DNA from 3 places in the Paraburkholderia sp. BR13439 genome. Region 2 is predicted to be linked to each of the others. Evidence: predicted binding sites of a transcription regulator. Region 2 holds the regulator's gene; each other region holds the start of a gene.
What was found. The regulator HrcA, encoded in region 2, represses chaperone genes, less so after heat shock. The targets are predictions, from matches to a motif close to TTAGCACTCNNNNNNNNNGAGTGCTAA.
Positions count from the first base shown of each region.

Region 1: a site for HrcA is predicted at 7,685-7,711, ahead of groES (co-chaperone GroES). Genes of this name have one in related genera too.
Region 3: a site for HrcA is predicted at 6,614-6,640, ahead of rpoH (RNA polymerase sigma factor RpoH). Genes of this name have one in related genera too.

Region 1 covers NZ_JBFPKN010000001.1:846,087-856,057, forward strand. Annotated here, with positions in the region: gene AB3X96_RS03885 (undecaprenyl-phosphate glucose phosphotransferase) at 1-715, shown strand, start outside; gene AB3X96_RS03890 (polysaccharide biosynthesis/export family protein) at 756-1,898, shown strand; gene AB3X96_RS03895 (polysaccharide biosynthesis tyrosine autokinase) at 1,948-4,191, shown strand; gene AB3X96_RS03900 (hypothetical protein) at 4,296-4,865, opposite strand; gene AB3X96_RS03905 (hypothetical protein) at 4,840-5,736, shown strand; gene AB3X96_RS03910 (hypothetical protein) at 6,084-6,701, opposite strand; gene AB3X96_RS03915 (hypothetical protein) at 7,022-7,411, shown strand; gene groES (co-chaperone GroES) at 7,783-8,073, shown strand; gene groL (chaperonin GroEL) at 8,127-9,767, shown strand; gene cysC (adenylyl-sulfate kinase) at 9,970-9,971, opposite strand, start outside.
Region 2 covers NZ_JBFPKN010000001.1:737,933-747,903, reverse strand. Annotated here, with positions in the region: gene AB3X96_RS03430 (hypothetical protein) at 226-387, shown strand; gene AB3X96_RS03425 (RNA-binding S4 domain-containing protein) at 359-766, opposite strand; gene hemH (ferrochelatase) at 775-1,845, opposite strand; gene hrcA (heat-inducible transcriptional repressor HrcA) at 2,024-3,043, opposite strand; gene AB3X96_RS03410 (NAD kinase) at 3,254-4,156, shown strand; gene recN (DNA repair protein RecN) at 4,220-5,887, shown strand; gene glnE (bifunctional [glutamate--ammonia ligase]-adenylyl-L-tyrosine phosphorylase/[glutamate--ammonia-ligase] adenylyltransferase) at 5,999-8,797, opposite strand; gene AB3X96_RS03395 (YhdP family protein) at 9,059-9,971, shown strand, end outside.
Region 3 covers NZ_JBFPKN010000001.1:564,035-574,005, reverse strand. Annotated here, with positions in the region: gene ftsY (signal recognition particle-docking protein FtsY) at 1-1,110, shown strand, start outside; gene maiA (maleylacetoacetate isomerase) at 1,233-1,877, opposite strand; gene AB3X96_RS02655 (fumarylacetoacetate hydrolase family protein) at 1,912-2,610, opposite strand; gene ybiB (DNA-binding protein YbiB) at 2,833-3,804, shown strand; partial or broken gene AB3X96_RS02645 (2-isopropylmalate synthase) at 4,182-5,168, shown strand; gene AB3X96_RS02640 (nuclear transport factor 2 family protein) at 5,360-5,743, opposite strand; gene AB3X96_RS02635 (acyloxyacyl hydrolase) at 5,785-6,348, opposite strand; gene rpoH (RNA polymerase sigma factor RpoH) at 6,702-7,637, shown strand; gene cydP (cytochrome oxidase putative small subunit CydP) at 8,054-8,314, shown strand; gene AB3X96_RS02620 (cytochrome ubiquinol oxidase subunit I) at 8,304-9,896, shown strand; gene cydB (cytochrome d ubiquinol oxidase subunit II) at 9,931-9,971, shown strand, end outside.

The sequences.
Region 1 (9,971 bases), 110 kb from region 2:
CGACCTCGTGAATATCCGCTTCATGCCGGACGTGCGCAGCCATGCGCTGTTCGAAGGCAGCGGCGTGGTCGATCTGCTCGGCGTGCCGGCGATCAATCTGGTCGCCTCGCCGCTGTCGGCCAACGCGATGCTGAAGAAGGAAATTTTCGACCGGCTGTTCGCGGCGACCGCGATCGTGGCCCTCGCGCCGCTGCTCGTTTGCATCGCGATCGCGGTGAAGCTCTCGTCGCGCGGACCGGTGCTATTCAAACAGAAGCGCAAGGGCGCGGACGGCCGCGTGTTTACGATCTACAAGTTCCGCTCGATGCGCGTGCATACCGAAGCGAAGGGCACCTTGAGCCAGGCGACGCGCAACGACAAGCGGGTGACGAAAGTGGGCGCGTTTTTGCGCCGCACGAGCCTCGACGAGCTGCCGCAATTTTTCAACGTGTTGCGTGGCGACATGTCGGTCGTAGGACCGCGTCCCCATGCGCTCGAGCACGACGACCTCTATCAGAAGGTGGTCGCGGGCTATATCAATCGCTACCGGATCAAACCGGGAATCACGGGCTGGGCGCAGATCAACGGCTTCCGTGGCGAAACCGACCGCATCGAGAAGATGGAGCGTCGCGTCGAACATGACCTGTACTACCTGGGTCACTGGTCGTTCGCACTCGATATGCGGATCATCGGCGCGACGATTGTCGCCGGACTGGTGCATCGAAACGCTTATTAGAAAGTCGATAACAACGCCTCGGGGCGAAGGAGTAAAGATCATGAGCTCACTTGGTTTTCGCACAGGAAGTCTTGTGGTTTTCGCTAGTGCAGCAGTATTGCTTTCCGGATGCCAAATCGTGCCGGGACAACGGATGATCACGCCGGCCGGGATTCAGGACACGGGTGGCGAATTCAGTACCGAAGCTTCGCAGCAGAAGCAGATTCCGATCACCGATATCAATCTGGAACTGCTGAAGAAGATAGGTGCCGATCAGAAGGCTTCCCAACTGCCGCCGGAGACGGCGGGGCTGTTCGGCAAGCCGGCGCCGTACAAGCTGGGCCCTGGCGACGTGCTGCAGATCGTCGTGTGGGATCACCCGGAACTCGCGGCCGCTCTTGGCCAGCCGCCGAGCAATTCGCGCCCTAGCGATGCGATGCCGGGCTTCCTGATCGATGAAACCGGCGACATCCAGTTTCCGTATGCGGGCACACTGCACGTCGTGGGCAAGACCGTCTCGCAGATCCAGCGCGAATTGAATCAGCGTTTGAGCAAGGTGTACCAGAAGCCTGAGATAACGGTGCGCGTCGCGTCGTTCCGTAACGCGACGGTGTATGTTGATGGCGAAGTGCGCACGCCGGGCACGCAATCGATCAACGACGTCCCGATGTCGCTGACGAACGCGATCGGCCTGGGCGGCGGCTTCACCACGACCGCGGATCGCAGCCGCGTCGATCTGATCCGCAACGGCACGACCTATAGGCTGAACATCGACGACCTCGTCAAACGCGGCCGCAATCCGTCGGAAATCTATCTGCAGCCGGGCGATACCGTGCGCGTGAACGCGCGCGAAGACAGCGGCGTCTACGTGATGGGCGAAGTCAACAAGCCGGCCACGGTGCTGCCGCTGCGCAACGGCTCGCTGACGCTGTCGCAGGCGATCTCGGACGGCGGCAGCTTCGACTCGAACACGGCCTCGGGGCAGCAACTGTTCGTGATCCGCAATTCGACCAGCGAGTCGCCGCAGATCTATCACCTCGATGCGACCTCGCCGGTGGCGATGCTGCTCGCGAACCAGTTCGAGCTGCAGCCGAAGGACATCGTGTACGTCGGCCAGGGCGGTCTCGTTCGCTTCAACCGCGTGCTGAACCTGCTGTTGCCGGCGATCAACGCGGCGGTGACAGGAGTCGTCGTGTCGAAGTAACGCAGGCGTGACGCGATATCTGAACCGGCAGGCCTTGTTGGGTGAAAACATGGCAATCAATTACGAAAATCGCTACGCCGGCGTGTATGAACCGGGGCAGTTGCATCTGTCGGACTACGTGCGCACGATCGTGCGCGGTTGGCGCACGATCCTCATCGTGACGCTGATCGCGCTCGCGCTCGGTAGCGCGTACGCGTTCCTCACGCCGCCGGTCTATCGTTCGGACGTGCTGTTTCACGTTCAGGACAGGACGGCGAACGCGGCGAACGTCAATGCGAACGGCCGGGATGCGGCATCGCCGCTTCCCGGCGCGTACGATTCGAAGCCGTCGACCGCGGCGCAGATCGAGCTTTTGAAGTCGCGTCTCGTCACCGAGGAAGCGGTCCGCGCGCTGCACCTCGACATCACGGCGAAGCCGCGTTACCTGCCGGTGATCGGCAGCAGGATCGCGGGACTCGTGAACGGGCACTGGTGGTTCCGGCTGCCGTCGTTCATCAACCTGCGCGGGTTCGCGTGGGGCAACGAGAGCATCGCGGTGTCGCGCTTCGACGTGTCGAAGGACCTGTATGGCGAGACCTTCACGCTGGTTGCGGGCGCCGGCAACACCTTCATGCTGCGCGATCCTCACGGCAGCGCGATTCTGTCAGGGCGCGTCGGCGAGACCGTGCAGACCGATACCGCGGTCGGGCCGATCACGCTGCACGTCGACACACTGGTCGGTGCGCCGGGCTCGCGTTTCGAACTGACGCGCGCTTCGACGCTCGGCACGGTGGAGCGTCTGGCGAAGACGATGGTCGTGCAGGAGACGGCCGAGGACTCCGGCGTGATCCGCGTGAGCCTCGAAGGCGCCGACCCGGCGCTGACCGCGGCGATCGTCAACAACGTGGCGCGCCAGTTCGTGCGCCAGGATCTGGCGAGCCGTTCGAGCGAGTCCGATCACACGCTCGCGTATCTCGAGCAGCAACTGCCCGCCGCGCGCAAGGCGCTCGACGATGCGGAAGAACGCTACGGCAAGTTCCGCAATACCCATGGCACCGTCGATCTCGGCGAAGAAAGCAAGCTGCTGCTGCAGCAGATCGTCGACAACAAGACGAAGCTGCTCGATCTGCAGCAGCAGCGCGCGGAGCTATTGCAGAAGTTCACGCCGAACCATCCGACGGTCGCCGCGCTCGATGCGCAGATCGCCGCATTGCAGGGCGCGCAGAGCACGATGAACCGCAGCGTCTCGACGATGCCCGACACCGAGCAGACCGCGTTGCGTCTGCAGCGCGACGTGCACGTCAACACCGATCTCTACACGAACCTGCTCAACAGCGTGCAGCGGCTGCGAGTGGCGCAGGCTGGGCAGGTGGGCGGCGTGCGCGTGGTGGATTTCGCCGAAACGCCCGACGATCCGGTGCGGCCGAAGCGCATCCTGGTGATTTTGATGTCGCTCGGCGGCGGCCTCGTGCTCGGCTTGCTGCTGGTGTTCCTGAAGCGCGCGATGCGCGGCGGCGTGGAGCGCCCGGACGAACTCGAGGGGATGCTCGGCGTGCCGGTATTCGCGGTGGTGCCGCGCAGCCAGACGCAATTGCGTCTGCAGGAAAAGGTGTCATTGCGCCAGCGCGGGCAGCATGTGCTCGCGCAGCAGGCGCCCGAGGATCTCGCGGTGGAGGGCGTGCGCAATCTGCGCACGTCGCTGCAGTTGTCGCTCGATCATGCGGCCAACAACGTCGTGATGATCACCGGGTCGCGGCCCGATGCGGGCAAGTCGTTTCTGTCGGTGAATCTGGCGACGCTGGTGGCGTCGGCAAACAAGCGCGTGCTGATCATCGACGGTGACATGCGGCGCGGCGACGTGCATTCCCATTTCGGCGTCAGTCATCGGCCGGGACTGTCCGACGTGCTGTGCGGTGGCGATCTCAACGCGATGATCCAGCGCGACGTGCTGCCGGGCCTCGACGTGCTCGCGAAAGGCACGCTCCCCTCGCACCCGGCCGAACTGCTGATGAGCCGACGCTTCGAAGCGATGCTCGAGGTGCTGAAGCCGCAATACGACGTCGTGATCATCGATACGCCGCCGGTGCTCGCCGTGACCGATTCGACGCTGATCGGCAAATACGCGGCGACGTCGCTGCTGGTCGTGCGGCATGGGCGTCAGCCGCTGCACGAGATCATCGAAACCGCCAAACGCCTGCGTAACGGTGGTGTCGGCCTGCGCGGCGTGCTCCTCACCGACGTGCCGCAGGAAGCCGCGTTCCTCGGCTCGGGGTATCAGGGCGGCTATTACGGCTACGACAGCATCGTCGGTTGACACGGCTGCCCGCGCGGCGCGTCTTTTGGGAGGCGCCGCGCGGGCCGGCATGATTGGCGGCATGCTCGTGCCGCCATCTCGCGAGATCCCTCGCAATCCTTAGCTCAGTGGTGGCGCAGCAGATCGCGCAATGCGTGCGACTCTTCCGCCGGCGGCTCCACGGTCTGCCACGCCGACGGCGGGATGGTCTGCCACGCCGATTCGTGCGACGCGAGCGAGACGAGGCGCTGCGCGTCCTTGCTGCTCGAATCGATCCGCAACGCTTCGTTGGCGTTGTGCGACGCGCACTCCCAACGTCCGACGTTGCTACAGCCGCGCGCGAGACTCAGCAACGCGTCCCGTTGCTGCTCGAGCGTGCCGACTTGGGCGCGCATGCGGCGCGCGTCGCGATTGTCGGGCTGTGCGGTGATGGCCGCGGCGAGGCGCGCTTTGGTCGCCGCCAGATTGCCCCGTTGCAGATAGCCGTGCGCGGCTTTCAGATTGCGCTCAGCGTCGGCGCGCTGCTTGTCGGCCAGCGTGAGCGGGGCGGGCAACGTGTCGGTGTTGCTGTTGTGGTTGGTGTTGATCGACGCGACCGCCGTACCGCGCGGCGTGGGCGCGGCGACGCCCGCGCCCGATTTCGTGGTTGGCGCTGCGGTGGGTGCGGTCGTGACGACGAGTGGAGACGATGGCACGACGGTCGGCGTGGTCGCAACGACTGACGTTGACGGTCGGGCCGGGACGGGTGCGGTCGCCACGACTGGCGGTGACGAATGCGCTACGGTTGGCGCGGACGCGACGACGGGCGGTGACGAGCGCGTCACGGTCGGCGCGGTCGCCACGACGGGCGGCGCCGTGCGCGCTACGGTTGGCGCGGACGCGACGACGGGCGGTGACGAGCGCGTCACGGTAGGCGCGGACGCGACGACGGGCGGTGCTGCGCGAGCTACGGTCGGCGTGGTCGCCACGGCCGGCGGTGCCGAGCGCGTTACGGTTAGCGCGGACGCGACGACGGGCGGTGCTGCGCGAGCTACGGTCGGCGTGGTCGCCACGACAGGCGGCGCCGAGCGCGCTACGGTTGGCGCGGTCGTCACGACGGGCGATGAGGATGGTGCGACGGTCGAGGTGGTGGCCACGACTGGCGGTGACGACCGCGCCAAGGTGGGCGCGGTCGCAACGACGGGCGACGAGGACGGCGCGACGTTCGGCGCGGTCGCCACGACCTGCGGCGCCGATGACGCGACAGGCGCGCTCACATTCGCCGGTTGCTGCCGCGCGACGATCAGGGGACGCGGCGCTTGCGCGACGATCGACGCGGGCGTCGGCGCCGCGGCAACCGACGGCGCCGCATTCCGCACAACGCTCTGCGCAGGGACTTGCCCAGGCTTGTCCGGGTGCACTGTGCCGAAGACCGTCACTGGCGTGTCGACGCTCGCATCGTCGTCGAGAAGAACGAAGCCGATATACACGGCGCCGAGCGTCGCGAGCGCGGCCGCGGTTAGCGCAAGCGGGTGCCGCCGTCGACGTCCGCCCGGCTCGAACGTGGCCTCGTCGAGCAATTCGTAGGGGCTCATCTTCATTTGCGCGGAGCGCCGCGACGCACGGTCCGCGGGCAAGCTCGCGGCCGCTGGCAGCGGGTCGAGTTGCGCGCGCGATGTACTCAGCGCCCGGGATCGCGCGGTGCGCTCGCCGGGCTTGTCGTCCGTATCGAACGAATCGATCGGCAGCGCATGGCATGCGGGACACGGCGAAAAGCGGCCCGGCAGCGGCACGCCGCAGTATGCGCAGTGATGGAAAAATGGCTGGTCGGAAGTCGAGTCGCGCGGCATGGCCGTGTCGCTCCACTGGCGCCGAAGGTCGGCGCCATCAAAAAAGAATAAATGCGACGACGCTCGCAGGCGGCGTCGGCCGAACTACTGGACGACGTAACCGCGCGCCTGCATGCACGCGCCGTAGGCGGCCCAATAGCGGGTCATCGGAGGCTCGGGCGCGGGCAGCGGCGGCAGTTTCACGTTCGACGCCGCGTTGGCCTGCATCGAAGCGCCCGCTCCATCCGACGCGCCGGCTGCGGCGCTCGCGCCCGGTGTCGCCGACGATGTGCTCGGCGGTGCATTCGCCGCCGCGGTGGCCGGTGCTCCTGGCGCACTTGCGCCGTTCGCGGCTTCGTTCACGGGCTTTGGCGACGCTGCGCCGCCAGGCGCTTGCGCGCCGGCGAGCGGCGCGCTCGCGGCTTCGGGCGCGCTCGCGCTCCACGGCAGCGGCGTGGCCGAGAAGGAACTGGGGGGAAGCGGGGGTTTCGACGGTACGCCGGTCGACGCACCTTTGGCCGCCGGCGGATGACGCGGCGGAATCTGCGACTCGTGGGCCATGTTGACCCCGGTCACGCGGTTCGCCTCGGCGTAGCACATCGCGTTATCGATGCTGCGCTCGTAAGGGCTCTGACTTCGGATCGGATAGGTGACTGGCCGCCACGCGAACGCGGCAGTGCTCGTCACCAATAGCGTCAGTACGGTATATGTTTTAAATGCCATCGCAGTCACTCCCGCAGCGATGTCTCGCCTTTTTGTGTTTGATTTCGTGTCGTGTTCGAGCTTGTTGTCGATGCCTGGCGCTCGTGCTTCTGTCGCGGCCTGCCGATAGGCCGTGGCGTTGCGGTGCTCGTGCCACGGCTCCCCGGAAGGGCAGGTCGCCAATGCCGCTTTAACGAGCGTAGCACCGCGGCTTGGCCGCGCGATGCATCGAATAGCGCGCGAAAACGCCATCGTGCAGTGCAATCAGGACACAATCGGCGAGGCGGCGTTGAAGATCGGGACAATCCCTGGTCGCCACGAAGGATCGTCAGGAGTCGAAGATGAAGAATCCATCGTATCGCTATCGACCGCTTTGCGCTGCGCTTTGTTTGTCGATGCTGTCGCTCGCCGCGCCGCTCGCGAGCGACGCGAGCGACGCCAACATGAGCGCGGAGACGGCGGGCGAGCGGGCGAGGTTCGCGCAGGCGTTTTGCGGCGTGTCGCCCGAGCGAATCGGCGCCTATAAGGAGCGGCTCCGAAAGGTGCTGACCGGAGCGACCGATTTCGATCAGCACTGGGACGCGGGCTGGCATCGCGCCGACGACACCAATAGCCAGATGAACGCACTACGCGAGCGAGACCCGAAGGAATTCGCGGCGCGTATCAAGGTCGATTGCGAACGGCTCAAGTGGATGGCAGGTAACGCGTTGCGCCCGCCTGCGCAGAAGTGAGTCGAACCATGCTCGATCGGACGGGGGTTTTCCCTGGAAATGGCAGATCCGACGGTATCGAGTACGGTGCGCGGCTGCTGTTTGTCTGCGATAGCGCCCCTTCGCCGTGCGGCGACAAGCCGCAAATCTCGCCGCAAGTATTTGTTTTTGCTCGGGTTCGCAGCTCAGACGCATGATCGCGCCGGCGCGCCGGTACCGCGCCGGTCGTGCAAAACCTCGCCCGCAGCGCCGCTGCTCCCTACTTCTTGAATTTGTCACTACCCGTCCATATAATTAGCACTCGCTGCACGAGAGTGCTAACAACATCTCCGGTTGGCTCGTCCAGCCGGGTTTTCTCAGCGTTCTTCAGTCTCAATCAGAGAGGAGTATGTATGAACCTTCGTCCTTTGCATGATCGCGTGATCGTCAAGCGTCTGGATCAGGAAACCAAGACCGCGTCGGGCATCGTGATCCCCGAAGCCGCAGCGGAAAAGCCGGATCAAGGTGAAATCCTCGCAGTCGGCCCGGGCAAGCGCGACGACAAGGGCGCAGCGATCGCCCTCGACGTGAAGGTCGGCGACCGCGTCCTGTTCGGCAAGTACGCAGGCCAGACCGTCAAGGTCGACGGCAACGAACTGCTCGTGATGCGCGAAGAAGACATCATGGCCGTGGTGCAGAAGTAAGCGCAAAGTCGCTACTTCCCCGGTTATATCCAAAGTATTCAAGGAGTTAGAAGATGGCAGCTAAAGACGTCGTATTCGGTGATTCCGCCCGTGCCAAGATGGTCGAAGGCGTGAACATTCTCGCCAACGCCGTGAAGGTCACGCTGGGTCCGAAGGGCCGCAACGTGGTCCTCGAGCGCAGCTTCGGCGGCCCGACGGTCACCAAGGACGGTGTGTCGGTCGCAAAAGAGATCGAACTGAAAGACAAGCTCCAGAACATGGGCGCGCAAATGGTCAAGGAAGTCGCTTCCAAGACCAGCGACAACGCAGGCGACGGCACGACGACCGCTACGGTTCTCGCGCAATCGATCGTCCGCGAAGGCATGAAGTACGTCGCATCGGGCATGAACCCGATGGACCTGAAGCGCGGCATCGACAAGGCTGTTGCAGCCGCAATCGAAGAACTGCGCAAGATCAGCAAGCCGTGCACGACCAACAAGGAAATCGCCCAGGTTGGCGCGATCTCGGCGAACAGCGATTCGTCGATCGGCGAGCGCATCGCTGAAGCAATGGACAAGGTCGGCAAGGAAGGCGTGATCACCGTCGAAGACGGCAAGTCGCTGCAAGACGAGCTGGACGTCGTCGAAGGTATGCAATTCGACCGCGGCTACCTGTCGCCGTACTTCATCAACAACCCGGACAAGCAAGTTGCCGTGCTCGACAACCCGTTCGTGCTGCTGCACGACAAGAAGGTGTCGAACATCCGTGATCTGCTGCCGGTTCTGGAACAAGTCGCGAAGGCTGGCCGTCCGCTGCTGATCATCGCTGAAGACGTCGAAGGCGAAGCGCTCGCAACGCTGGTCGTCAACAACATCCGCGGCATCCTGAAGACCGTTGCTGTGAAGGCACCGGGCTTCGGCGATCGTCGTAAGGCGATGCTGGAAGACATCGCGATCCTGACCGGCGGCCAGGTCATCGCAGAAGAAACCGGCCTGACGCTCGAGAAGGCAACGCTGGCTGAACTGGGCCAGGCGAAGCGTATCGAAGTGGGCAAGGAAAACACCACGATCATCGACGGCGCTGGCGAAGCAGCGAACATCGAAGCTCGCGTCAAGCAAGTGCGCAAGCAGATCGAAGAAGCGACCTCGGACTATGACCGTGAAAAGCTGCAAGAACGCGTTGCCAAGCTGGCAGGCGGCGTTGCAGTGATCAAGGTCGGTGCTGCGACCGAAGTCGAAATGAAGGAAAAGAAGGCACGTGTCGAAGACGCACTGCACGCAACGCGCGCAGCTGTGGAAGAAGGCATCGTCGCTGGTGGCGGCGTCGCGCTGATCCGTGCGCGTACGGCGATCGCTGGCCTGAAGGGCGCAAACGCCGATCAGGACGCAGGTATCAAGATCGTTCTGCGTGCAATGGAAGAGCCGCTGCGCCAGATCGTCACCAACGGTGGCGAAGAAGCGAGCGTCGTCGTGGCGGCGGTTGCTGCTGGCAAGGGCAACTACGGCTACAACGCAGCGACCGGCGAGTACGTCGACCTGGTTGACGCAGGTGTCGTGGACCCGACGAAGGTGACGCGCACGGCGCTGCAAAACGCAGCTTCGGTTGCTGGCCTGCTGCTGACGACCGACGCAGCTGTCTGCGAACTGCCGAAGGAAGAAGCTCCGATGCCTGGCGGCATGCCCGGCGGCATGGGCGGCATGGGCATGGACATGTAATTCCGCTCGGGCCTCGTGGTCCGGCCGCGTGGTTGGCCTGCCGCGCGTCTGGATCACGGACGAGGCCCGGTTGGAAGTCCATGTGGGGGAGTGCGCCGCGAGGCGTTTCCCCAAACGAAAAAACCCGCTCAGGCGGGTTTTTCGTTTGGAGCCGGCGTTGATGTGGCGGCCAGCAAGCGCTTCCGGACGCCCTTTGTCCGGATC
Region 2 (9,971 bases):
CCGTTTCAAGCGGCTCAGAGGTTTTTTCGCACCACCGTCGTGCAGGCGAAATGCGCCGTAACAAGCATTCACGTGGCGCAATCAGATAGGGATTGAGTGCAGCCCGCAACTGACCTATTCTCCAGTCATGGAGCGGCAACGCACGTTAACCCTAATTTGACGTAAGCCTTACCGACACCTGACAGTCGTTCCGATAGCCCGTTTCAGCCCATCGAGGGGAGTACCGTGAAACTGACCGTTGCAATCGGGGTGGTCGCACTGGTACTGATCGCGGGCACCACGACCATCTGCATGTCCGGCGCGGTTAACGACCACACCACCGAGTACGGTGGCGCACACGCCACGGTCGAGCAGTTTTTTAGTTCCCACCCGAAAATCTGTCGATAGTGCGCCGGTCGCGTTTCGTCGGTCGCCCGTGCAGCGCGGCGGCAGGCTCGTGATATACCTTGCGCCGTTCCTGCTCGACCTGCCGCTTCTCCTTGCTCTGCGCGGTTTCAACGTAAAGCGTCTGCGCCACGCTCGCCGGGCCGCGCACGTCGCACACGCCCAGCACCTCGACCTGCCAAACGTAGCGCTCGATCTCGATTTCGACCAGATCGCCGACACGCACGTCCTTGGCCGGCTTCACGGCCGCGCCGCCGATGCGCACCCGCCCCTTGTCGACCGCATCCGCGGCCAGCGAACGCGTCTTGAAGAAACGCGCGGCCCACAGCCATTTGTCGATGCGCAGTTTCGCGCCCGGTTCGGTTGAGATGCGGTAGTTCATCTGCGTATTCAAGCTCCTGTCGTGTGCGGCACCGGCACCGCCTGCACCGGCCAGCCCTGCAGATGCTGCGCGACGATTTCGCCGAGCGCGGCAACCCACGGCTGAGACGCGTTCAGACAGGGGATCCGGTGAAACTCCTTGCCACCCGCCTGCAGAAATTCGTCGCGCACTTCCATGCCGATTTCCTCGATCGTTTCGAGGCAGTCGGCGGTGAAACCCGGACAAAACACGTCAGCACGCCGCACGCCTGCCGCGCCGAGTTCCTTCAACGTCGGCGCCGTGTAGGGCTGCAGCCATTCGGCCTTGCCAAAGCGCGACTGGAACGTGATGCGGCATTCGACCGGCGTCAACTCCAGCGCCTGCATCAGCAGTGCACCGGTCTGCTGGCATTGCTCGTGATACGGGTCGCCGAGGTCGAGCGTGCGCTTGGGCACGCCGTGGAAACTCAGCACGAGCTTGTCGCCCGCCGCGAAATCAGGGCGGCCGTGCAGATGCCAGTGGTGACGCACCTGCGCAGCGAGCGCCGCGATATACGCCGGGTGATCGGCGTACTGGCGAACCGTGCGGATCTCCGGCTGGTTGCGCATGCGCTTGAGCGCGGAAAAGGCTTCGTCGAACGCGGTCGCGGTGGTCGACGCGGAATACTGCGGATACATCGGCATCAGCAGCACGCGCTCGGCGCCGGCGAGCTTCAGCTGGTTCAGCATTGCCGGAATGCCGGGCGTGCCGTAGCGCATCGCGTAGTCGACCAGCACCGTGTAGTCGTTGACTTGCAGCAGATGGCGCAAACCCTCGACCTGCTTTTCGGTGTGCACGCGCAGCGGCGAGCCCTCGGGCATCCATACCGCCGCGTACTTCCTGGCGGAACTGCGGCCGCGAAGCGGCAGGATCAGCAAACGCAGAATCAGCTGCCACAGCAACGCGGGAATTTCGATCACGCGAGGATCGGACAGGAACTGCGCGAGATAGCTGCGCACCGCGCGCGGTGTCGGCGCGTCGGGCGTGCCGAGGTTGATCAGCAACACGGCGACGCGATGCGATGTGGCGTTCTGTGATGGCCGCTCGAGGTCGAAGCGCATAGGCAGCAGAAGTCACCGCTTCACGCGGCGAGTCGATTCAATGGAGATTCATTATAGCGGCGCGGGTTCGGCCGGGCGTCGCCGGACCCTGGCCATTCGGACGATTGGCAGACGCCGCCCGTTCGCGCATCATGGCCGGCACGGGCTGCGATGACGGCGCCGCCGCGGAGCGCGATGACTACTGCTGGCTGAGCGTCATGGACAACAGCCGCGCGGTGATGTCCACGATCGGAATCACGCGGTTGTAGGCCATGCGGGTCGGTCCGATCACACCGAGCGTGCCGACGATCTTGCCGTTGACCTCGTACGGCGCGGTGACGACGCTCATTTCCTCGATCGGCACCAGCGTCGATTCGCCGCCAATGAAAATTTGCACACCCGCCGCGTGACTCGACACGTCGAGCAACTGAAGGAGGCTGGTCTTCTGGTCGAACACATCGAACAGCTTGCGCAGGCGCGCCATGTCCGACGAAAGATCGGCGACTTCGAGCAGATTGCGCTCGCCGGAGATAAGCACAGTCTCGCCGGTATCGGATTCGTCGGTGCTCGCGGTGACGGCCGCGTGCATCAACGAGGTCATGTCGCCACGCAGCTCGTCGATTTCCTCGCGCAGGCGGCGGCGCACTTCGTCGAACGAGAGGCCCGCGAAGTGCGCGTTGATGTAATTGGAGGCTTCCACCAGCTGCGAAGGCGAAAAGTCGCGCTGAGTGGCGAGAATGCGGTTCTGCACGTCGCCTTCGGGCGTCACGATGATCAGCAGAATGCGCTTGTCGGACAGGCGCATGAATTCGATCTGCTTGAATACGTGGCTGCGGCGCGGTGTGAGCACCACGCCGGCGAACTGCGACAGGTTGGACAGCACGCTCGCCGCCGCGGCGACGATCTTCTGCGGCTCGCCCACCTGCAGCGTGGTTTTGACCGCGCGCATCACCGCTTCTTCGTCGGCGGCGGACTCGACCGTCAACATTGTGTCGACGAACAGACGGTAGCCGCGTGGCGTTGGAATGCGCCCCGCCGACGTGTGCGGACTGATCACGAGCCCCAGATCCTCGAGGTCCGACATCACGTTGCGGATCGTGGCCGGGCTCAACTCGAGGCCCGAGTAACGTGACAGCGTGCGCGAGCCGACCGGCTGACCTTCGGCGATGTAGCGCTCGATCAGCGTTTTGAGGAGGGTTTGTGCGCGAGGATCTAGCATGACGAAAAATTTTAGCTCAATGGCATCGCAGCCGCGAGCGCCCGCGGCGACCGCTCCCGGCAAATGCGGCGCCGTCAGCGGGCGCGCATGTCATCGGGTCTTCACCATTCTAACGATAATCGCGACATCCGCAGACGCCCCGCGTGCGCCGGCCCGCTACCGGGTTGGCCTGCGGTTCTTTTCAGGCCCTACCTATGGTGTAATGCCGGCATGCAAGTGACCAGCCAGTTCAAGACCGTCGCGCTCGTCGGGCGCAGCAATACGCCAGGCATCAGCGAGCCGCTGACCGCGCTCGCCGCGTGCATCGCGAAGCTCGGCCTCGAAGTCGTGTTCGAAGCCGACACCGCCGCCGAAATCGGCGTAACCGACTATCCGACGCTGCGTCCCGCCGAGATCGGCGCGCGCGCCGACGTCGCCGTGGTGCTCGGCGGCGACGGCACGATGCTCGGCATCGGTCGCCAGCTCGCGCCATATCGCACGCCCTTGATCGGCATCAACCACGGACGGCTCGGCTTCATCACCGACATTCCGATCTCCGACATGCGCGAGATCGTGCCGCAAATGCTGTCCGGCAATTTCGAGCGCGAGGAGCGCGTGCTGCTGGAAGCGCGCATCGTGCGCGACGGCACGTCGATCTATCACGCGCTCGCGTTCAACGACGTGGTGGTCAACCGTAGCGGTTTTTCGGGCATGGCGGAGCTGCGCGTGTCGGTCGACGGCCGCTTCATGTACAACCAGCGCTCGGACGGCCTGATCGTCGCGACGCCGACCGGCTCGACCGCGTACGCGCTGTCGTCGCAGGGGCCGATCCTGCATCCCCAATTGCAGGGCTTCGTGCTCGTGCCGATCGCGCCGCACGCGCTGTCGAACCGGCCGATCGTGCTGCCGGACGACTCGAAGGTCAGCATCCAGATCGTTTCCGGGCGCGAAGTGAACGTCAATTTCGACATGCAGTCGTTCACGTCGCTGGAGCTCGGCGACACGATCGAGGTGCGCCGTTCGCGTCACACGGTGCCAATGCTGCATCCGGTCGGCTACAGCTATTACGCGACGCTGCGCAAGAAGCTGCACTGGCACGAGTACCCGTCGCACGAAGAAGACCCGAGGCCGTAAGCGGCGCTTTCAAGCCCACGCCGCCGCGGCCGCCACCCGAATCCAAGCTACCCGACGACCTCCATGCTTCGCCACCTCTCGATACGCGACTTCGTCATCGTCGCCGCGCTCGACCTCGAATTCGACAGCGGCTTTACCGTTTTCTCGGGCGAAACCGGCGCCGGCAAATCGATCCTGATCGACGCGCTCGCGCTCGCGCTAGGCGCGCGCGCCGAGGCGAGCGTCGTGCGCACCGGCGAGAGCCGCGCCGATATCACCGCGGAGTTCGAAACGTACGCGCAGGTCGATCAATGGCTCGACGCACAGGCGCTCGGCGCGGCCGACGACGGCCAGCACGGCGGCACCGTGATGCTGCGGCGGGTGGTCGACGCGAACGGCCGCTCACGCGCGTTCATCAATGGCACGGCCGCGACGCTCGCGCAGTTGCGCGAGGTCGGCGAAATGCTCGTCGATATTCACGGCCAGCATGCGCACCAGTTGCTGATGCGCCCGGACGCGCAGCGCGAGCTGTTCGACACGCACGCGGGCCTGTCCGACCTGGCCGCCGCCGTGACACGCGCGTGGCGCACGTGGCGCGACAAGGCGCAGGCGGTCGAGCACGCGCAAACGCGCGATCGCGAGCTGCAACTCGAACGCGAGCGACTCGCGTGGCAACTCACCGAACTCGATAAGCTCGCGCCGCAGCCGGGCGAATGGGAAGAGGTCAACACCGAGCACCGGCGGCTGTCGCATTCCGCGAATCTGATCGACGGCGTGCAGGGTGCGCTCGGCGCGCTGTCCGAGTCGGACGACGCGATGATCACGCATCTCGGCTCGATCGTATCGAAGGTGCGCGACCTCGCGGAGATCGACCCGGCGCTGAACGACGTGCTCGCCGCGCTCGAACCCGCCGAAATCCAGTTGCAGGAAGCCGCGTATTCGCTGAGCCACTACGCGCAGAAGCTCGAGCTCGACCCGGAGCGGCTCGCGCAGGTCGAAAAGCGCCTCGACGCGCTGCACTCGGCCGCGCGAAAATTCCGTCTGCAGCCCGAGACGCTGCCGGAAGAACACGAAGCGCGCCGCAAGCAATTGGCCGCGCTCGACGCCGCCGCCGACCTCGACGGCCTGCGCGCCGCCGAGGCGCAAGCGAAGGACGCGTTCGTCGCCGAGGCTAAAAAACTGTCGAAGGCGCGCGCCAAAGCAGGCAAGGCGCTCGGCGAGGCGGTCACGACCGGCATGCAGGAACTGTCGATGAAAGGCGGCAGCTTCGAAGTCGCGCTGGTGCCGTTGCCCGAAGGCGGCGCGCATGGGCTCGAGCAGATCGAGTTCCGCGTGGCCGGTCACGCCGGCGTGCCGCTGCGGCCGCTCGCGAAAGTCGCGTCGGGCGGCGAACTCGCGCGTATCAGTCTCGCGCTCGCAGTGATCGCGAGCGCGGCCAGCCCGACACCGACGCTGATCTTCGACGAAGTGGATACGGGCATCGGCGGCGGCGTGGCCGAAGTGGTCGGGCGGCTATTGCATCAACTCGGCGAGGCGCGCCAGGTGTTGTGCGTGACCCATCTGCCGCAGGTCGCGGCGCGCGGCGATCATCATTTCCAGGTCGCAAAGATGAGCAACGGTACCGGCGGCACGCTCAGCAGCGTGACCTCGCTCGACAAGGCGAGCCGCATCGAGGAAGTCGCGCGCATGCTCGGCGGCCTCGAAATCACGGCGACCACGCGCAAGCACGCGAAGGAAATGCTGGCCGCCTGAGATCGGCCGTGCTCAGCTCACCGCACACGGCCTGAGTCGGGTTGGCCGGGACGTCACACCGATCCCGGCCGCGCATGATGCGTTGGCGCTACGCGAAATGCGCAAGCGCCTTTACCCAAACACCCTCTTCCACAACGCCAGCACCGCCTCGCGCTCGGCCGCGACCAGCGCCGGATCGACCCGCGCCTTCTCCATCCCATCGAGCCGCAGCGTGTGCTGCAGCTTGCGATAGCGCCGATAGGCAGCGCCGACCGTCTCGGCTTCCGCTTCGCTCATCAGCCCGAAACGCGACACTTCGCGCAGCAGCGCGATATTGCCGGTATTGCGGATCAGTTCGGGATCGCGCGCCGCATGCAGCAGCACCCAGTACTGCACGGTGAACTCGATATCGACCATGCCGCCGCGGTCGTGCTTCAGGTCGAACAGAGTCGGCGTCTGGTTCGGGTGACCCGCTTCGACACGCGCGCGCATCTCGGCGATCTCTTTCGCGAGCGGCGGCGCTTCGCGCGGTGTCGTCAGCACCTGTTCGCGGATCGCCTCGAACTTCGCGCCGATCTCCGGATCGCCCGCACAGTATCGTGCCCGCGTCAGCGCCTGATGCTCCCACACCCACGCGGTATTCGCGGCGTCGCCCTCGCGCAGCTGGTAGCGGCGGAACGCGTCGAGATCGGTGACGAGCAGGCCCGACTCGCCGTTGGGCCGCAGCCGCAGATCGATGTCGAACAAGGTGCCGGCGCCGGTCGCGGTGGTCAGCCACGTGATCAGGCGCCGCGTGAAGGTAGCGTAGACGTCGGCCGCGGCATCGTCGGGATCGTCATACAGGAAGATCAGGTCGAGGTCCGACGCGTAGCCGAGCTCCTTGCCGCCGAGCTTGCCGTAGGCGATCACCGCGAAGCGCGGCACGTCGCGGTGACGTTTGGGCAATTGATTCCACACGGCTTCGATCGTCACGTCGAGCACCGCGTCGGCGAGCTCGGACAGTCGGTCGCTGACGTGCTCGACGGACAGCTTGCCGGCAAGATCGATCAGCAGAATGCGGAACACCTCGGCCTGATGCGCGTGGCGCAGCAGATCCATCTGCTGCTCGACGCCGTCGGCGGCGGCGAGCCGCAAACGCAACGTACGCTTGAATTCGGGCCAGTCGAACGGGCTGTTGATCGCCTCGCCGTCGAGCAGTTCGTCGAGCAGCTGCGGATGGCGGATCAGATAGCCGGCCGCCCAGCGCGAGCCGCCCAGCACCGACAGCACCTGGTGCAGCGCCTGCGGATACTCGGTCAAGAGCGCCAGATACGCGCCGCGCCGGCCCACCGCTTCGAGCAGATCGAACAGGCGCGCGACCGTATCGCCGCGCCGGCCGGCCGGCTCCAGCGTGCGCGCGGCTTCGAGCGCGCGCTGCGCGACGATGTCGAAGCGTTGCCGGCTGCGCTCGTTCAGGCCCGTGTAGCGCGACGAGCGCCACACCGCCTGCAGCCGCGCGAGCAACTCGCCGGGTTCGGCCACACCGAGTTCGATGAGGCGCGCGCGCAGCGCGTCGTCGGCGCTATCGTCGGCGAGCGCACTGCTCCACACCCACGCGGCCGCGCCGTCCTCGGGCGCGCCGCAGCCGTCGCGGCCGCCCACCTTGTCGGCGAAAATCTGGTCGAACTGCTGTTCGACGAACTCGCGATGCGCGTCGAGCTTGGTCATCAATTCCGGGTAGTCGTCGCAGCCCATCGCGCGCGCGAGCGCCGCGCGGTCTTCGGCATCGACGGGCATCGCGTGAGTCTGCGCGTCGTTGCGATATTGCAGACGATGTTCGAGCTCGCGCAGAAAGCGATACGCCTGCGACAGCTTCAGGCACACCGACGGGTCCATCAACCCATGCGTGGCCGCATGGCGCAGCACGGCGAGCGTCGGCCGCACGCGAAAGCCGGCGTCCTGGCCGCCGCGGATCAGCTGGAACACCTGCGCGCTAAACTCGATTTCACGGATGCCGCCTCGGCCGAGCTTGATGTCGTCGGCCTTGTCGGGGCGCATCGACGCGCGGCGCTGCGCCTCCTGTCGGATCTGCAGATGCAGCGCGCGGATCGCGCTGATTACGCCGAAATCCAGATAGCGTCGATAGACGAACGGCGTGACGATCGCATCGAGCTGCTTCTGCAGCCGCTGCGCCGCGGCGCTTGCGCCCTCGGACACGAGCCGGCCCTTGATCCACGCGTAGCGCTCCCACTCGCGGCCCTGCACGTAGAAATACTCTTCGAGCATGCCGAGGCTGCACACGAGCGGGCCCGAATCGCCGTTCGGCCGCAGACGCATGTCGACACGAAACACGTAGCCGTCGGCGGTGACTTCCGCGAGCGCGCCGATCAGCCGCTTGCCGAGCCGCGTGAAGAACTCCTGGGTCGCGAGCGGCGAGCGCTGGCCGCCGGTGGTCTCGCCATCGTCCTCGTAGACGAAGATCAGATCGATATCCGACGACACGTTCAGCTCGCGCCCGCCGAGCTTGCCCATGCCGACCACGCCGAGCGTGAGCCGCTCGCCCTGCTGGTCGCGCGGCTCGCCGTACAGCGCTTCTAGCTCGGCGCTCAGCACCGTCAGCGCGCGCTGGATCGTCGTTTCCGCGAGATCGGTCATCGCGCCGGTGACTTCGGCGATATCGGCTTCGCCGGCCAGGTCGCGCTCCATCACCGCGCAGAATACTTCGGTGCGCAACTGGCGCAGCGCGCGTTTCAGCGCATCTTCGTTGACCGGCGCACCGGCGGGGCCCGCCGCCTCGGCGCACAGGGCGTCGAGACGCGCGTCGATGCGCTCGCGCGTCAGCGGTTCGTCGGCCAGCGCGCTGACGTGCGCGACCAGTTGCGGGCGGGCCGCGGCGGCGCGCGCGGCATAGTGCGAATAGCTGGCACTCAGGAGGGTTGCGTCAGTCATCAAAAATCTGGCTCGCTCGTTGCTTGATCGAATTTGTCCGGCGGTATTCTGACGATGTAGGGGTGTCGTTTCGGGGTCGTTGTCATATCGTTCTATTGTGCAACCGGCACGCGGCGGCAAGCATGCCGAAGCCCGTGCCGAACGGCCTCGCGAATCCCCGTCACGGGCTTTCGGACAGGGTTTGCAGGAAGTCCGCCGACGCTTTCCCGTGTGTTACATTTCGTCGTTAACACGCAAAACTACCATACGCCCAGCCGCCGCAGCATGTCCGAGCGAAACGAATCCGCCGACCCGCAAGCCCCATCGCAGGTCCGGCATGTGAGCGGAAGCGACCACATCGGGTTGCGTCGGACGTTGCGCGTGCTCGCCACGCTCGCACTCGTCCTCTATTTCATCGCGGGCGGAGTGTTTCTGGGTTTGCGCTACGTGGTGCTGCCGCGCGTCGACACGTTCCGGCCGCGCATCGAAGCCGCAGTCTCCGACAAGCTGCACACCCAATTCACGATCGGCCGGCTCGCGCCGCACTGGAGCGGCTTTCAGCCTGGGCTCGACGTCACCAACCTCGTCATCCGCGATCACGACGGCCAACCCGCGCTGACGATTCCGCACGCCACCGCGACGGTATCCTGGCGCTCGCTATGGGAGTTTCATCCGGCGCTGTCGAGCCTGATCGTCGATCAGCCGGACGTGCTGGTGTCGCGCAGCGACGACGGCGTGCTGTCGGTCGCGGGCGTGCCGGTACCGACGCGCCACAGCGGCAACGACGCGCTGTCCACCTGGTTGTTGCGTCAGCAGGCGATCGTCGTGCGTGGCGGCGTGCTGCGCTGGCGCGACGCGACCCGCCACGAGCCCGAACTGGCGCTGCGCGATATCCGCATCGCGATCCTCAATGACGGCCGCGACCACCGCATGGCGCTGCAGGCACCGCCCGACGGCAGCGTGCTGAAAGGCCCGCTCGACTTCCGCACGCACTTTCGCCACGCGCCGCTCTCCGCGATCGGCAAGCCGATCAACTGGAGCGGCCAGGTGTATATGTCGACGGGCCCGGTCGATCTGCCGACCCTCGCGCGCTACGTCGAATTCCCGATCGAGACGTTCGCCGGCCGCATCGACAATGCAATCTGGATCGACTTCAGCGAAGGCCGGATGAACCAGGCGACCGGCCAGCTGAACGGCA
Region 3 (9,971 bases), 170 kb from region 2:
ACCGCCGCAGACGAATCGCTGGCGGCGCAAGACGGCGCGACGCCCGAGGCCGAGGCCGTCGAGCCGGTTTCGCCATCCAAATCCGTTGAGCCCGCGCCGGCCGCCGTTCCGCCTGTGGTCACGACCATCATCGAGCCGCAGCCCGAGCCGCAAGACGCCGCGCTCGACAGCGTGGAAATCGTCCCGCCGCCCATGCAGGACGCCGGCGCAAAACGCTCGTGGCTCACGCGCCTGAAGAGCGGCCTCTCGAAAACCAGTTCGAACCTGACCGGCATCTTCGTCGGCACGAAGATCGACGAGGACCTGTACGAGGAACTCGAAACCGCGCTGCTGATGTCGGACGCCGGCGTCGAGGCGACCGAATTCCTGCTCGAATCGCTGCGCGAGAAAGTGCGCACCGAGCGCCTGACGGACCCGCAGCAGGTCAAAACCGCATTGCGCACGCTGCTCGTCGAGTTGCTGAAGCCGCTCGAAAAATCGCTGATGCTCGGCCGCGCGCAGCCGCTCGTAATGATGATCGCCGGCGTCAACGGCGCGGGCAAAACCACCAGCATCGGCAAGCTCGCGAAGCATCTGCAGAGCTTTCACCAGTCAGTGCTGCTCGCTGCCGGCGACACGTTCCGCGCCGCCGCGCGCGAACAGCTCGCCGTCTGGGGCCAGCGCAACAACGTGACCGTGGTCGCCCAGGAAAGCGGCGATCCGGCTGCGGTGATCTTCGACGCGGTCGGCGCCGCGCGCGCGCGAAAGATCGACGTGATGATGGCCGACACGGCTGGCCGCCTGCCCACGCAGCTGCATTTGATGGAAGAACTGCGCAAGGTGAAGCGCGTGATCGGCAAAGCGCAGGACGGCGCGCCGCACGAAGTGCTGCTCGTGATCGACGCCAACACCGGCCAGAACGCGCTCACGCAGGTCAAGGCGTTCGACGACGCGCTCGGCCTCACCGGCCTGATCGTCACCAAGCTCGACGGCACCGCGAAGGGCGGCATCCTCGCGGCGATCGCGCGGCAGCGGCCGATTCCGGTGTACTTCATCGGCGTCGGCGAAAGGGTCGAGGATCTGCAGCCGTTCAGCGCCGAGGAGTTTTCGGACGCGCTACTGGGCGGCTGATCCCGCAATCGCTTGACCGCCGCGGCGCTCGCCGCTCGCTGCGCGCAAAAAGGAAAAGGGCACTCCGCGGGGGTGCCCTTCTTCGTTTCGAGCCGCCGTCAATGCTTGAAGCGATCCCGCGATCACTCCGCGTCCGGCTGCGCGCCCGGCGCAGCGCGGGCGAACGCATCGAGTCGCATCGCGTGGTCGTAGATGCGCTGGATCGTCGGAAACTTTGCGGTGTCGACCTTGAAGCGCTGTGCGTTGAAAACCTGCGGAATCAGGCACGCGTCGGCAAGTGTCGGTGTGTCGCCGAAACACAGTTTGCCGGTGCGCGCGTCGCCGGCGAGATGCGCTTCCAGCGTCGCGAAGCCCGCGTCGATCCAGTGCCGGTACCACGCGTCCTTCGCGTCGTCGTCGACTCGCAGAGTGTGCTTTAGATAGCGCAGCACGCGCAGATTGTTCAGCGGATGAATCTCGCACGCGACCTGCAGCGCCACCGAGCGCACATAGGCGCGATCGAGCGGCGCCTTCGGCAGCAGCGGCGGCTCCGGATGCGTCTCTTCGAGATACTCGATGATCGCGAGCGACTGCGGCAGCAAATGATTGCCGTCGGCGAGCGTCGGCACGATGCAGTCCGCGTTGATCTTGCGATACTCGGGCTTTAGTTGCTCGCCGCCTTCGCGCACCAGGTGCACGGGCACGTAGTCGTACGTCAGGTTCTTCACGTTCAGCGCGATGCGCACGCGATACGACGCCGAGCTACGAAAATAGCTGTAGAGCTTCATGTTGTCTGCCTCCTCCACCTGCCCGCAAGCCGTCTCAAACGACGAGTACGCTGAATTCGCCGAGTCCGTCCACGCCGCCCTTCATCAGGTCACCCTTCACGACCGCGCCGACGCCTTCCGGCGTGCCGGTGAAAATCAGGTCGCCGGGCTGCAGTTCGAACAGCGTCGACAGATACGCGATCGTCTCCGCCACCGACCAGATCAGCTGCGACACGTCCGCGCGCTGCTTGTCCTCGCCGTTCACCGACAGCCAGATCGCGCCCTTGCCGATGTGACCAACTGCCGAAGCCGGATGGATCGGGCCGAGCGGCGCCGAGTGATCGAAGCCCTTGGCGGTGTCCCACGGACGACCCATTTTCTTCGCTTCGCCTTGCAGGTCGCGGCGCGTCATGTCGAGACCGAGCGCGTAGCCGTAGACGTGGTCGAGCGCGCGCTCGACGGGGATGTCTTTGCCGCCCTCGCCGATCGCCGCGACCATTTCCATTTCGAAATGGACGTTCTTCGTCTGCGATGGATATGGGAATTCGCCGGTGGTGCCCGGCGCGACGTAGACGACCGCATCGGCCGGCTTCGAGAAGAAGAACGGCGGTTCGCGGTCCGGGTCGTGGCCCATTTCGCGCGCATGCGCTTCGTAGTTGCGCCCCACGCAGTAGATGCGGCGCACCGCGAACTGCCCGCTCGACCCCACGACCGGCACCGCGACCTGCGGTGCGGGTGCAAACACGTAACTCATCCCGTTCTCCGTTTTTCGATGGGCGCCGCCGAGGCGGCGAGAAACATCGAGTGTAACGCGCGGCACGGCGCGGGTGCATGTCAGGCGGGCCGTCGCGCGTCACCGCGTGCCCGCTTCGCCGCTGTTCGTCCGCTCGCCATAGATGCGATACTCACACCGAACAGCTTCCCGAATGCCGTGGCCGACGCCCAAGCGCGGTACGCCACCCGCCTCCTGCGCACGATGACCGACTCGACCAATACGACTTCTCCCTTCCCCTGCGCCCGCTTCATCAAGGAAATCGGCCGCGGTCCGAACGGCGCCCGCGCGCTGACCGCCGACGACACCCGCGCGCTCTACACCGCGATGCTCGACGGCCGCGTCGACGATCTCGAGCTCGGCGCGGTGCTGCTCGCGTATCGCGTGAAAGGCGAAACCGCCGACGAACTCGCCGCGATGCTGGCCGCCGCGCATACGTCGTTCGAGCCGGTGCGGCTGCCGCACGGCGTGTTTCGGCCCGTTTCCATTCCGTCGTACAACGGCGCACGCAAGCAGCCGAACCTCGTGCCGCTGCTCGCACTGCTGCTCGCGCGCGAAGGCGTGCCGGTGCTCGTGCACGGCGTCACCGAAGATCCGGGTCGCGTGACGAGCGCGGAAATTTTCACCCATCTGCGCATCGTCCCTGCGCAGTCGCACGCGCAGATCGAAGCGGGTCTCGCCGAGCGTCGCGTCGCGTTCGCGTCGATCGACGTACTCGCGCCCAAGCTCGCGCGCCTGCTCGCGCTGCGCCGGCGCATGGGCGTGCGCAACTCGACGCATACGCTCGTGAAGCTGCTGCAGCCATTCGCGCCCGCGGGGCTGCGGCTCGTGAATTACACGCATCCGCCGTATCGCGACAGTCTCACGCAGCTGTTCATCACGCATCCCGATGCGGCCGTCGGCGGTGCGCTGCTCGCGCGCGGCACCGAAGGCGAGGCGGTCGCCGATACGCGCCGCCAGGTGCAAGTCGACTGGCTGCATGACGGCATCTGCGAGACGCGGCTGCCGCACGAGCGCTCTTCGCCCGATGCGCCCGAAGTCGAGCTGCCCGAAGCGCGCGACGCGGCGACCACGGCCGCCTGGATCGACGCCGTGCTGCGCGGCGAAGCACCGGTGCCGGGCGCGATCGAACGGCAGGTCGAGCTGATCGTCGATATCGCGAAGACGGCGGCCTGACGGTCGCGGCTTGACAGGCCAGCGTACGCCGTCATACATTTGGCCCCATGCGTTCCCTCCCGAACACCCTCCGAATTATCTCCGGCCGCCTAGCGCGGCCCCTATCGCTACGCCTGGCGTAAGTCACGCGTAGCGCCGCGCGCTGGCAGCTCCGGTTGCCGTCGGCGGTCCTCCCGGTAGTTCCCGCAGTCTCGCTTCACCCCCGTCGTAGTTCTCCACAACCTGTCGTCGTTTGCGTTCGTCCGTTTACCGCGCGGGCGAAGCGAGAGGATCAAATGCACGTTGCCTCGGGCATCCGCATCGTGCATGCGTGACAGTCGGCCAACCGCTCGACGTCCCACCCTCCGCCGACGACACCACGAATGAGGCACCTCACCATGTTGCGCAATCCCGCTGAAAAGTACCGCCCCTTTCCCGCCGTGCGGCTGACCGGCCGCAAATGGCCGAGTCGCACGATCGACGCCGCGCCCGTCTGGATGAGCACCGACCTGCGCGACGGCAACCAGGCGCTGATCGAACCGATGAACGCCGCGCAAAAGCTCGAGTACTTCGAGATGCTGGTCGCGATCGGTTTCAAGGAAATCGAAGTGGGCTTTCCGTCGGCCTCGCAGACCGATTTCGACTTCGTGCGCACGCTGATCGACGAGCGGCGCATTCCCGACGACGTCACGATCGAAGTCTTCGTACCGTCGCGCGCGGAGCTGATCGCACGCACGTTCGAAGCGCTCGAAGGCGCGCCGCGCGCGATCGTGCATCTGTATAACGCGATCTGCCCGTCGTTCCGGCGCATCGTGTTCCAGCAATCGAAGGACGAGATCAAGGCGCTCGCAGTCGAAGGCACGCGCGTCATCAAGGAATATGCGCAGGCGCGGCCGGGAACGCACTGGACCTTCCAGTACTCGCCCGAGATCTTCAACACGACCGAGCTGCCGTTCGCGCGCGAGGTATGCGACGCGGTCGCGCAAACGTGGCGGCCGACGCGCAATCACAAGATGATCGTCAACCTGCCGGCGAGCGTCGAAGCGGCCACGCCGAACGTATTCGCCGACCAGATCGAATGGATGCACCGCAATCTCGGCTACCGCGACAGCATCGTGCTGTCGGTGCATCCGCACAACGATCGCGGCACCGCCGTGGCCGCGGCGCAGCTCGCGCTGCTGGCAGGCGCGGATCGCATCGAAGGCTGTCTGTTCGGCAATGGCGAGCGCACCGGCAACGTCGATCTCGTCACGCTCGCGATGAATCTCGACGCGATGGGTATCGACAGCGGTCTGGATTTCTCGGATCCCGCGGCGATCCGGCGCGTGGCGGAGCGCTGCACGCGGCTTCCAGTGGCCGCGCGGCATCCGTATGCGGGAGAAGTGGCGATGCGCGGCACACGCGCGGCGCGCGACGCGGATGCCGAGCGCGATGAATACGGCGCAAACAGCCGCGATAAAGCTGAGGATTGCGCAACCGCGTGAATCCGACTTGAGCTTGCGGCGGCGGAGTGCGCACCCCGCATTCGGCTGCCGGGACGGGCGCGCTCACGAGGCGCACCCGCGCGATGAAAATCTCACTCCAGCGCGCAACGCGTCGCCTGCCATGCGATCAGCCGCCACTGGCCGTCTTCGTGTGTGTGAATCGCGGTGTAGGCAATCGGGAACAGCAGCGCGCCGTTGTTCGCTTCCATCTCGATCAGCGCGCGGCCCGTGACCACGTAGGTCTCGCGCCCGGCCGGCAGGACGTCTTGCGACTGCACCTCGATTTGCCGATAACGACGGCGCCCCGCGGTGATCCCGTCGATGAACTGTCGCTTCGTCTCGCGCTTGCCGTTCGTATGAACGTAGCTCACGTTGTCAGCGAGCAGCGTGTCGAGCGACTGCCCATCGCCGTCGACCATCGCGCGAAATCGCTCTCGCTCGAGCCCGCGAATCGCTTCGATCATCTTTGCCGCCATTGCAGAGCCCCTCGAACACCGCGAGCCGCAAGGGGCCACGGTCAGAAGTGATATTGCAAATATAGCTGGCTGAAATTTATACCAGGATTCGGCTCTTTGATACCGCCATTGGAAACATGCTGGAAGCGGTAGCCGGCGACATACTGTCGATGAGCGCCGAACTGCAGTCCGACGCCCGCCATCTCGGAGAACTGGAACGCGGTGCCCAGCGTGAAGTCGGAAGAAATGCGCGGGCTGGTCAGCAGCCCGACGCCGGCACCCACCTCGATGAATGGCCGCACCAAGCCCGACGACTTGACGAAGCGGATCACCGGCGTCACACCGATCTCGCCGATGTTGTCGTGAACGTTTCCTTCATTGGTGTGCCACCACGCGACGTGCGCCTCGCCGATCAGCGCGAAATGCCAGTCACCGATCTGCCACCAGGTGAGGTTCGGGTCCCAGGCCAGGCCGAGATCGAGCCTCTTGACGTGACGATCACCGACGCCGGCGGCCACCAGCACGCCGAACTGGTCAGCCTGGGACTCGCCCGCCGCACCCAGCAGCAGAACGGCCAACGCACTTTTTAGAGTAAGTCCACGGACCACAAGATTCTTGTTGTTCATTCAGCCCCCATCGTGGTGACTATTCAGCGAGCGCCCCCTTTGTTCCAAGCACGATTTAGGTGCAAGTATCTTCCAGATAATGCGCCCAAACAGCAATTATTCACTTAAAAACAGAACGATGTCAGTCGATCATGAGGCTGCAGCCGCCTCGAACGGTAATTTGTACAGGTTCAGCGCGCAATGCAGATAGAGCGTATGATGACTATCAGAAATCAAGACTCCATAGGATTTTCCGGAACTTGGATACCCCTGCGACATCTAAGTATTAGCACTCGGCAGATCTGAGTGCTAACATCCATCGCTGGAGTCGTTTACTGAGTACGCAATTGTCTGATTCCAAAGGAGCTTCACACGTGAGCCATGCAATGACCCTTCCGAGTACTTTGAGCCCGTCGTCGGCTAAGGCCGCTCCGGCAGGTGCACTGGCGCTCTCGCATTCCTCGCTGCTGTCCGGTCAACTGGGCAACATCGACGCCTATATTCAGGCGGTCAACCGGATTCCGATGCTGACGCCGGCGGAAGAACGCCAGTTCGCCACCGAATTGCGCGAACACGACAATCTGGAGGCGGCGCGCCGCCTCGTGCTGTCGCACCTGCGACTCGTCGTGTCGATCGCGCGTAACTACCTCGGTTACGGGTTGCCGCACGCCGACCTGATCCAGGAAGGCAACATCGGCTTGATGAAAGCGGTCAAGCGCTTCGATCCCGAGCAAAACGTGCGTCTCGTATCGTACGCGATGCACTGGATCAAGGCAGAGATCCACGAATACATCCTGCGCAACTGGCGCATGGTGAAGGTCGCCACCACGAAGGCGCAGCGCAAGCTGTTCTTCAACCTGCGCAGCCACAAGCAGGGCCTCGGCGCGTTCACGCCGGACGAGATCGAAGGTCTCGCGAAGGAACTGAACGTGAAGCGCGAAGAGGTCGCGGAGATGGAAACGCGTCTGTCGGGCGGCGATATCGCGCTCGAAGGTCAGGTCGAAGACGGTGAAGAGTCGTACGCGCCGATCGCCTATCTGGCCGACTCGCATAGCGAGCCGACCGCCGTGCTGGCTTCGCGTCAGCGCGACCGGCTGCAAAGCGACGGCATCGCAAGCGCGCTCGACGCGCTCGATCCGCGCAGCCGCCGCATCATCGAAGCGCGCTGGCTGAAGGTGGCCGACGACGGCTCGGGCGGCTCCACGTTGCACGAGCTGGCCGACGAGTTCGGCGTGTCGGCCGAACGTATCCGCCAGATCGAAGCCAGCGCGATGAAGAAGATGCGCGGCGCACTGACGGAATACGCGTAAAAGCGTGGAAGCCATGCGCGCGTCAATTGTGTCCCGCCCGCGACGTGGGTAAAAGCGACACACGGTAACCGGTCGCGTACTATTTAGCGACCATCGCGCTCAAGCCCCGCCCTCGCAAGACGGCGGGGCTTTTTCATTCCTTTCGTCCATTCGTGCGTCTCCCGGCCGCAGCGCATTCGCATAGGCCTGTCCCCAAGCCGGCCTGTCGAGCCCGGTAAGCCTTTCTTGACGTATCGCGAGTCCGGTAGCAATACTGCACAGACGCGGCAAGTTTCGCGACGAGATGCCGCATGGCTAACCCTGAGCGCGCGAGGTTCCCCCTCCTACAACCGGCATGCATTCGCCAGACTGCCTGACGGCAAGGGCGGTCTGGATCCGGCCGGACTCTCCGGCGTGAAGTCGTCTTTCGACCGATCATGACCCTAGCCCTCAATCGCAGCAGCACTGTCCGGTCGCGCTTGCGCGGCGGGTTCACCAGGTGGGTGCGCGGTCCAACCCTGGCGCGCGATATCGCCATCATCCTCGCCATCAAGTTCGCCCTACTGATGGCGCTCAAATTCACATTCTTCAATCATCCGCAGGCGGAGCACATGATGCTGCCGCCTCAGCAGGTCGCGCAGGCGCTGCTGTCGGTGCCCGCCCCGCATCCGTCCGGAGGTGATCAACATGCCCGTTAGCGAAGTCGTAGAACTGTCGCGGCTCCAGTTCGCCATCACGGCGCTTTATCACTTTCTGTTCGTGCCGCTCACGCTCGGCCTCGCCTGGTTGCTCGTCATCATGGAGTCGGTCTACGTGATGACCGGCAAGCAGATCTACAAGGACATGACGCAGTTCTGGGGCAAGCTGTTCGGCATCAACTTCGCAATGGGCGTCGCGACTGGCCTCACGCTCGAATTTCAGTTCGGCACCAACTGGGCCTATTACTCCCATTACGTCGGCGACATTTTCGGCGTGCCGCTCGCCGTCGAAGGACTGATGGCGTTCTTCCTCGAATCGACGTTCGTCGGTCTGTTCTTCTTCGGCTGGAATAGATTGTCAAAAGTGCAGCATCTGATCGTCACGTTCTGTGTCGCGCTCGGATCGAACCTGTCGGCGCTGTGGATTCTGATCGCCAATGGCTGGATGAACAATCCGGTCGGCGCGACGTTCAACTACCAGACGATGCGCATGGAGCTCGACAACATCGGCTCGGTGATCTTCAACCCGGTCGCACAGGTGAAGTTCGTGCACACGGTGTCGGCCGGTTACGTGACCGCGGCGATGTTCGTGCTCGGGGTGTCGTCGTGGTATCTGTTGAAGCGCCGCGACACCGAGTTCGCGCTACGCTCGTTCGCGATCGCCGCCGGTTTTGGCCTCGCGTCGGCGCTGTGCGTAATCGTGCTCGGCGACGAATCCGGCTATCGCACCGGTGAAGTCCAGCAGGTCAAGCTCGCCGCAATCGAATCCGAATGGGAGACCGCGCCCGCGCCGGCGCCGTTCACGGTCTTCGGTATTCCCAATCAAAAGGAGCAGCGCACCGACTACGCGATCCGCGTGCCGTACGCGCTCGGCATCATCGCGACCCGCTCGCTGAGCGAACCCGTGGTCGGCCTGCGCGACCTGATCGTCGAAAACGAGGGGCGCATCAAGAACGGCATGCTCGCCTACTCGGCGCTGCAGAAGTTGAAAGGCGGCGACTCGAGCGACGAAGCGCACGCCGCGTTCGACAAGTACAAGGACGATCTCGGCTACGGCCTGCTGCTCAAGCGGTTCGCGCCGAACGTCACCGATGCGACGCCAGACCAGATCGCGGCCGCGGCAAAAAGCACGATTCCGCCAGTGCTGCCGCTGTTCTTCTCGTTCCGCATGATGGTCGGCCTCGGCCTGCTGTTCCTCGCGACCTTCGTGCTCGCGTTCTGGTTCTGCGCGCAGCGCACGCTGCTGCTCGAAAAGCGTCGCTGGTTCCTGCGCTGGGCGGTCATCGCGATTCCGCTGCCGTGGCTCGCCGCCGAGCTCGGCTGGATCGTCGCCGAAATGGGCCGCCAGCCGTGGAGCATCGCGGGCATTCTGCCGACCAACCTGGCCGCATCGACACTGACGCCGCGCGATCTCTATCTGAGCATCGGCGGCTTCGTGCTGTTCTACACGGGGCTGTTCGTCATCGAGATCATGCTGATGCTCAAGTACGCACGGCTCGGCCCTTCGTCGCTGCATACCGGCCGCTATCACCACGAGAACGACCAGCAGGTGACTCAGCCGCTGTCGAACACGGCCGCGTGACGCGCCGCCACACCGCTTCAGAGGAATAAGCCATATGGACTACGCAGCTCTCAGACTGATCTGGTGGGTATTGAT